DNA from 2 places in the Mesorhizobium sp. WSM4841 genome. Region 1 is predicted to be linked to the other one. Evidence: predicted binding sites of a transcription regulator. Region 1 holds the regulator's gene; the other holds the start of a gene.
The links. Region 1 encodes PhoB, which activates phosphate uptake and scavenging genes when phosphate is short. Its sites were predicted from a motif close to TGTCATNNANCTGTCAT; they were not measured.
Positions count from the first base shown of each region.

Region 2: a site for PhoB is predicted at 2,010-2,026, ahead of AC0L14_RS33240 (RNA degradosome polyphosphate kinase). Genes of this name have one in related genera too.

Region 1 is NZ_JBVVQC010000009.1:91,442-95,637, forward strand. Features, by position in the region: gene xylF (D-xylose ABC transporter substrate-binding protein) at 1-401, opposite strand, end outside; gene AC0L14_RS13370 (ROK family protein) at 669-1,916, shown strand; gene phoB (phosphate regulon transcriptional regulator PhoB) at 2,113-2,802, opposite strand; gene phoU (phosphate signaling complex protein PhoU) at 2,819-3,526, opposite strand; gene pstB (phosphate ABC transporter ATP-binding protein PstB) at 3,565-4,196, opposite strand, start outside.
Region 2 is NZ_JBVVQC010000053.1:14,853-19,048, reverse strand. Features, by position in the region: gene AC0L14_RS33240 (RNA degradosome polyphosphate kinase) at 1-1,850, opposite strand, end outside; gene AC0L14_RS33235 (zinc-finger domain-containing protein) at 2,166-2,411, shown strand; gene AC0L14_RS33230 (FAD-dependent monooxygenase) at 2,428-3,660, shown strand; gene AC0L14_RS33225 (hypothetical protein) at 3,912-4,088, shown strand; gene AC0L14_RS33220 (TIGR02117 family protein) at 4,113-4,196, opposite strand, start outside.

The DNA.
Region 1 (4,196 bases):
CGGCCGACTTCCTGGTTGTCGAAGGTCAGATAGAACACGTCCTTGTTCTCGATCAGCCGGTCATAGCCGACGACCGGAATGCCTTCGTCCAGCGCCTTCTGCACCGCCGGCCCGATGGCCGAGGCATCCTGCGCAAGGATGATCAGCGCGTTGGCGCCCTGCGAGATCAGGCTCTCGACATCGGTCAGCTGCTTGCCGGGATTGGACTGTGCATCGGCGGAAATATACTTGTCGCCGGCGGCCTCGATCGCCGACTTCATGGCGGCTTCGTCGGTCTTCCAACGCTCTTCCTGGAAATTCGACCACGAAACGCCAATGACCTTGTCCTTGGCCTGTGCGACCGACGCGAGCGTCAGCGACATGGCGACCCCCGCCAGAATGGCGGCTGCGAATCTCTTCATGATATCCTCCCTGCGCCGCGTACGGCGCGACCAACTGGCCCGAAGGCCGGCACAAAGGCCCCCTATTTTTTCGAGCCTCGAAAAAATACTGGTCCAACCGCGAAGCGCTGTCAACATCAATTCCGATGGATTTTGATGTCCCTGCCGACTTATTTCGAGACTCGGAATAAATAATGACAGGGCCTGCTGCTTCTGCCACTATTTGTCGGACATTACCGACGGCTTCCGATTCATGAGCGGCCGCGGCAATAGGGAGGAAGCAAAAGAATGTCGGTTGGAATCCGTCATGACGATTTGCGCCGGCGTAACCGGGCGATGGTGATTTCTGCGGTACGCCGGGCCGGCCAGCCGTCGCGGACCGAGATCGCCGCAACCACCGGCCTCAGTCATTCGACCATATCGGCGATCTCTTCAGACCTGATCCAGGAAGGCATCCTGACCGAGAGCAAGGCGAGCGAGACCGTTTCGATGAAACGCGGCCGACCGCAGGTCGGCCTCAGCCTCAATCCGGAAGCCGCTGCCGTATTGGCGGTCGTGTTGTCGCTGAATTTCCTGTCGGTCGCTGTCATCGATTATGCCGGACAGGTGGTCGCCGAGGAACAGCGCCGGCTGGACACGCTGACCATGTCGCGCGACGAGCTGATCGACGAATGTGTCGCCATCGTGCGGCGCCGGATCGAAGACCCCGACCTCGACGTCCAAAGCGTCGCCCGCATCGCGCTGGCGATCCAGGGCATCACCGATTCGCATGCGCGCGCCATGTTGTGGTCGCCGATCACGCCGCAGACGAACATCGCCTTCGCCGACATTCTGGAACGCGAGTTCGGCATCCCGGCCATCATGGAGAACGACTGCAACATGATGGCCGTGGCGCTGCGCTGGCGCGACCCGGATCGCTACCGCGACGATTTCATCGCCATCCTGCTCTCGCACGGCATCGGTATGGGGCTGGTGCTGAAGGGCGAACTGTTCACCGGCACCCATTCCTCGGGCGGCGAATTCGGCCACATGATTCATCGGCCGGGCGGCGCGCTTTGCCGCTGCGGGCGGCGCGGCTGCGTCGAGGCCTATGCCGGCAACTACGCCATCTGGCGCAACGCAAGGCAATTGAGCGAGAACGCAGAGCCGGTCGCCGATGTCAGCGACGCCGAGATGCGGGCACTGGCGGCCCGGGCGCGCCAGACGGACGGACCGGAGCGCGAAGCCTACCGCAAGGCCGGCGAAGCGCTCGGCTTCGGGCTTGGCAGCCTGTTCGCGCTGATCGATCCGGCGCCGGTCGCCATGGTCGGCGCCAGCGCTGCCGCCTTCGACCTGATCGAGCCGGCCCTGCGCGAGGCCATCGCCCAGACCGCCGGCGGCCAGCATTCGGGTTCGATTTCCTTCGACACCGAGACGAACGAGCTGCCGCTGATCCGCGAAGGCTGCGCCTTGCGAGCGCTGAGCTTCGTCGACCAGGAGATTTTCGCGCCGGGCGCGCAAGGGAAGTCCGGCACGATCAGGAAGGACGTGGCGTGAGTCCGAAGGCAAGGAACAAAGGCGGAATGCGACTTGGGGATGTGTTGAGATTCAGGTCAGGCCGCGCCGGAGTCGAAGACGGGCGCGAAGCGACCAGACTGGGCGAGTTCCGAGAACCGGAACGGAGCGTACTTTTGGGTACGTACCGGAAGCGCAGGAAATCGCCGGTCGCAGGCCGGCATCACCTGAATATCAGCTAGTCTTCCCTGATCGCATAGCCCGCACCGCGGATGGTGCGGATGACATCGGGCATGCGACCATTGTTGACCGCCTTGCGCAACCGGCCGACATGGACGTCCACCGTGCGCTCGTCGATGTAGATCGTCTCGCCCCAGACATTATCGAGCAACTGGCTGCGCGAGAAGACCCGACCTGGGTGCCGCATCATGAATTCGAGCAGCCGGAATTCGGTCGGCCCGAGCCGGATCTCGCTCTTCTTGCGATAGACCCTGTGCGATTCGCGATCGAGCATGATGTCGCCGACCTTCAGCACGCTGGACAGCACTTCGGGCTTGGCGCGGCGCAGCAGCGCCTTGATCCTGGCCATGAATTCCGGTGTCGAGAACGGCTTGACCAGGTAGTCGTCGGCCCCTGTCGAGAGGCCGCGCACCCGGTCGCTCTCCTCGCCGCGTGCGGTCAGCATGATGATCGGCAGCCGCTCGGTTTCGGGGCGCATCCGAAGGCGTCGGCAAAGCTCGATGCCGGAAACCGCCGGCACCATCCAGTCGAGCACCAGAAGATCGGGCACGTTTTCCTGCAGCCGGATTTCGGCCTCGTCGCCGCGCGTCACCACCTCGACCTGATAGCCTTCGGATTCCAGATTGTAGCGGAGGAGGACGCCCAGCGGCTCTTCGTCCTCCACCACCATAATGCGTGGCGCGATCATCGACCGGTCACCCCCGTCATGTCGCCGGCGCCGACATCGTCGTTTCGTCGAGCTTCGGGCGATCCGCCGGCAATTGCTGCCCGGTCACGACATAGTAGGCGTTTTCGGCGATGTTGGTGACGTGATCGCCGATACGCTCGAGATTCTTGGCGCAGAACAGAAGATGCGTGCAAGCGGTGATGTTGCGCGGATCCTCCATCATGTAGGTCAGGAGTTCGCGAAAAACCGCCGTGTATTTCACGTCGATCTTCTCGTCGGCGGCGCGCAGTTCTTTCAACGCGCCGGCGTTGCGCGACACATAGTGCTCGACCACGCCGCGGAGCTGCACAAGAACGAGATCCGCCATCGCGTCGATACCGTGCGAGAGATTACGCGGCGTGGCGCTCTGCCCGACTGCGCTGACCCGCTTGGCTATGTTCTTGGCCAGGTCGCCGATGCGCTCGAGATCGCCGGCCATGCGGATTGCGCCAACCACGGCGCGCAGATCTTGCGCCATCGGCTGCCGCTTGGCGATCAGCGTGATCGCACTATCGTCGAGTTCGCGCTGCCGCGCATCCATGATGGCGTCGTCCGAGACGACGCGCTGCGCCATCGCATTGTCTGATGCAAGCAATGCGCGGATCGAGGCTGCGACCATCGCGGCGGCGAGCTCGTCCATATCGCGGATCAGCCTGTCGATGTGCTCCAGTTCCTCGTCGAAGGATGCGACGGTGTGTTCACCCATGATACTGTCCTCGTGTTCGAAATTCGCCGCCGGACCGCTCAGCCGAATCGGCCGGTGATGTAGTCCTGGGTGCGCTTGTCGTCGGGGTTGGTGAACATCTTGTCGGTCGCGCCCTCCTCGACCAGATAGCCGAGATGGAACATCGCCGTGCGTTGCGACACGCGCGCTGCCTGCTGCATCGAATGGGTGACGATGACGATCGTGTAGTTCTGGCGCAGTTCGTCAATCAGTTCCTCGACGCGGGCGGTGGCGATCGGATCGAGCGCCGAACAGGGCTCGTCCATCAGGATCACTTCCGGCGATACGGCGATGGCGCGCGCGATGCACAGGCGCTGCTGCTGTCCGCCGGAGAGACCGGTGCCCGACTCGAGCAGGCGATCCTTGACCTCGTTGAACAGGCCGGCCTTCTTCAGGCTCGATTCAACGATGCCGTCCAACTCGGCCTTGCTCCTGGCCAGGCCGTGAATGCGCGGACCGTAGGCGACGTTTTCATAGATCGACTTCGGAAACGGGTTCGGCTTCTGGAACACCATGCCGACGCGAGCTCGCAGCTCGACGACATCGATTTTCGGGTCGTAGACATCCTCACCGTCGAGCGTGATCTTGCCGCTCACCCGCGCGATATCGATCGTGTCGTTCATTCGGTTCAGGCACCGCAAGAATGTTGACT
Region 2 (4,196 bases), on a different contig from region 1:
CCATGGCCGTTGCCGAAACAATAGATGCGGCTGTGTTCGAGGAAGCGGCCGACGATCGACTTGACCCTTATGTTTTCCGACAGGCCCGGCACCTGGGGCCTCAGGCAGCAGATGCCGCGCACGACGAGATCGATCTCGACGCCGGCGCGGCTGGCGTCATAGAGCGCGTCGATGATGATCGGGTCGACCAGCGAATTCATCTTCATCCAGATGCGGGCCGGCCTGCCCTCCAGCGCATGCGAAATCTCCTCCGAAATGTGCTTGAGGATGCGCTTGCGCAGGGTGAACGGCGAGATGGCCAGCCGCATCTCCTCGGTCGGCTCGGCGTAGCCGGTGATGAAATTGAACAGCTGGGCGACATCGCGGGCGATCGTCGGATCGGTGGTGAAGAAGGACAGGTCGGTGTAGATGCGCGCGGTGACCGGGTGGTAGTTGCCGGTGCCGAGATGCACGTAATTGCGCAGCTTGCCGTCCTCGCGCCGCACCACCAGCGACATTTTCGCATGGGTCTTCAGTTCGAGGAAGCCGAACACGACCTGAACGCCGGCGCGCTCGAGGTCGCGCGCCCATCGGATGTTGGCTTCCTCGTCGAAACGTGCCTTGAGCTCGACCAGCGCCGTCACCGACTTGCCGGCCTCCGCCGCGTCGACCAAAGCGCGCACGATCGGGCTGTCGTTCGAGGTGCGATAGAGCGTCTGCTTGATCGCCACCACTTCCGGGTCGGCCATCGCCTGGCGCAGGAACTGCACCACCACGTCGAAGGATTCGTAGGGGTGATGAACGATGATGTCCTTCTCGCGGATGGCGGCGAAACAGTCACCGCCGTGCTCGCGGATGCGCTCGGGAAAGCGCGGATTATAGGGCGTGAACTTGAGATCGTCGCGGGCGATGGCGACGATCTCGGAAATCTGGCTGAGCGCCAGCGGACCGGTGAGCACGCTGATGCGGCTCGACGAGACGCCAAGCTCGCCGGCGACGAACTCGCGCAGTTCGGCCGGCATCAGCTTGTCGAATTCGATGCGGATGACCGAGCCGCGGCGGCGGCGCTTCAGCGCCGTCTCGAACAGGCGCACGAGATCCTCGGACTCTTCCTCGACCTCGATGTCACTGTCGCGGATGATGCGGAACGTGCCGGAGCCCTTGACTTCGTAGCCGGGGAACAGCTTGCCGATATAGAGACCGACCGCCTCTTCCAGCGGAATGAAGCGGAAATGACGCTTGCGGTCAGGCAAGCGGATGAACCGCTTCAGCGCCACCGGCAGACGCAACAGGGCGCTCATCTCTTCGCCATTCCTGCGATGGCGCAGTTGCAGGGCCATCGAGAAGCCGAGATTGGGAATGAATGGGAACGGATGCGCCGGGTCGATCGAAAGCGGTGTGAGCACCGGAAACACCTGCTCCTGGAAATGATCCTCGAGCCAGGTCTTCTCGTCCTTGGTCAGCGCATCGCGGCTGATGCTCTCGATGCCTTCCTTGTCGAGCAGCAGCATCAGCGCGGAAAGGCTTTTCTGCTGGTCCTCCTGCAGGCGCTCGACCTCGCGCAGCAACTGTTCCAGCTGTTGTACGGGGGTGCGGCCATCCGGGCTCTTCAGCGTGATGCCTTCGCGAACCTGGCCGGCGAGACCGGCGACGCGGACCATGAAGAACTCGTCGAGATTGGCGGCCGAAATCGACAGGAAGCGGACACGCTCGAGCAGCGGATGATTGGCGTTCAGCGATTCCTCGAGGACGCGGCGGTTGAATTGCAGCCAGGAAAACTCGCGGTTGACGAAGCGGTCCGGGTTGCCGCCCTCGGGGCTCGCCACCTCGACAGTGGTGAATTCGCTCTGCACCGGCTTTAGTTCGTTCATGGTTCCTGCTCGTTTCGCACCGCTGGCCACAGCGTGGCGCGTCTTTGCGGACGCGCAAAGGACGCTCCCACACTTAAGCTACGCATGATCCCCAGCGAAACCGAATTCGGTTTTCGGACCATGCCTTAACCGGCTTAGCTTATCCTGTGACAGGCTTTTACGACAGTTTGATTTCATCGATCTTGCAAAGAGACTGCTTATGATCCAGATGCAATCCAGGTACAGCGCGGCGCGTCCTTTGGACGCGCAAAGGTCGCGGTGGAATTTTGGTTTTGCGCATGATCCGGGGTCATGCGTCAAATATAGGAGACGACGATGGCAGGCGGTTCCATTCCCCATTTCCAGAACGATGCGGGCTATGCGGCGATCGACATCGGCGTCAAGGAATTCATGTGCACCGGCGCCAACCCACCTTTCGACCATCCGCATGTGTTTCTCGACATGGGCGACGACAATGAAAAGGTCTGCCCCTATTGCTCGACCCTTTATCGCTATTCGCCAAAGCTGAAGGCGACGGAAACGCAGCCTGCGGGATGCCTCTATATCGACCAGGCTGCCTGACGCGCACGCCATCCGCATGGACGACACCCGGTCCCGGCAGGTGGTTATCGCCGGAGCCGGCGTCGCTGGACTGACTGCGGCGCTGGCGTTTTCCGAGCGCGGCTATCTGGTGCGGCTGTTCGAACAGGCGCCGCGCCTCGAAGCCGCCGGCGCCGGCATCCAGCTCTCACCCAACGCGACGCGCATCCTTCGCCACCTCGGCGTGCTCGACCGGCTGTTGCCGGCGGCGATGCGGCCGGAGGCGGTCGTGCTCAAGGAGGCGGCCACGCTGCGCGAGCTGGCGCGGGTGCCGCTTGGCGAAGCAGCCGAAAGGCGCTGGCAGGCGCCCTATCTCGTCGCTCATCGGGCCGACCTGCAAGACGCGCTGATGGCGCGGATCGCCGAACAGCCGGACATCAGTCTCGCCACCGGCGCGCGCGTCAGCGGCGTCGCCACAGGACCGCGCCATAACACGGCAACAGTCGAGATTGCCGGCAAGACGGTGGAAGCCGACGGCTTTCTGCTGATCGGCGCCGACGGTGTCTGGTCGGCGATCCGCGCTTTTGGCGGGCTTGCGGCCAAAAGCCGGTTTTCGGGCGAGCTTGCGTGGCGCGCTACGATCAGTGCAGACAGCGTCGCGGGAGAAGCCGTTGCGGCGGTCGGCGCCGCCAATTGCGTGACCACCTTCCTGCATCCCGGCTTCCACCTCGTCACCTATCCGGTCAGTAACGGCACGGCTTTCAATCTGGCCGCCTTCACCAGGGGCGAGATCATCGCCGAGGGCTGGTCGGGCCACGCCGACCCCAATATCCTCGCCGGCGCCATGCGTGGCACGGCGCCAGCACTGGCCCGTCTTGCCGAGGACGCCGGCCCGTGGACCGCATGGCCGATCCATACGGTCGACCAAGCACAGCCATGGACGACGACGCCCGCCGGCATCGCCCTGATCGGCGACGCGGCGCATGCGATGACGCCGTTTGCGGCGCAGGGCGCGGCGATGGCGATCGAGGATGCCGCAACCCTTGCCGGCTTTGTCGCCGCCTCGCCTGCCGATCCAGGGAGCGCGCTTGCCGCCTGGGAAAAGGTGCGGCGCCCGCGCATCGCCAGGGTCGCCCGCCGCGGTGCCGTCAACCGCTTCGCCTGGCATGCAGCGGGGCCGGTGGCCGTCGCGCGCAACCTGTTCCTGAAGCTGCGCTCGCCGGAAAAGCTCGCGGCCGATCTCGACTGGCTCTATGGCTGGCGGCCGCCGGAAATCGTCGATCGGCGATGAAAACTCGACCGTCTGGCGGGACAGCGCCCAGGACAGCGCCCCCCTTTGTCCTGCCGGACATCTCCCCCACTTGGGGGGAGATTGGCCGTCACTGCGGCCTTCGCCAATCTGCAACGTTGCAGGAGTGAGCGGAGCGCCGAAGCTGCTGATCTCCCCCCTTGCGGGGGAGATGGCCGGCAGGCCGGAGGGGGGTGCGAAGGAATGAGGCGCTCGCATTCGACTGCAGTGCCAGCACTGAGTATTAAGGCGCTGTGGCCGAAGTCATCCGACATGAAATCGATCCGAGGAATCCTCCACCTTTAACGGATGCTCAGAAAGCCGAGATCGCTTGGTTGATCGCGCGGCCGGAGGTCGACATCGACGTCAGCGATCTTCCCAAGATAACCGAGAAATTTTGGCGTAGCGCACGTAACCGCAAGACCGACTGATCCGTTCGGGCGTGTCTGCGACCATCAATTATAAATCCGCATCGATATGTCCAGCAAGGCCGGCAGCGGATTCCACCAGCCTGTCCGCAGGCCGGCGATACGTAGAGC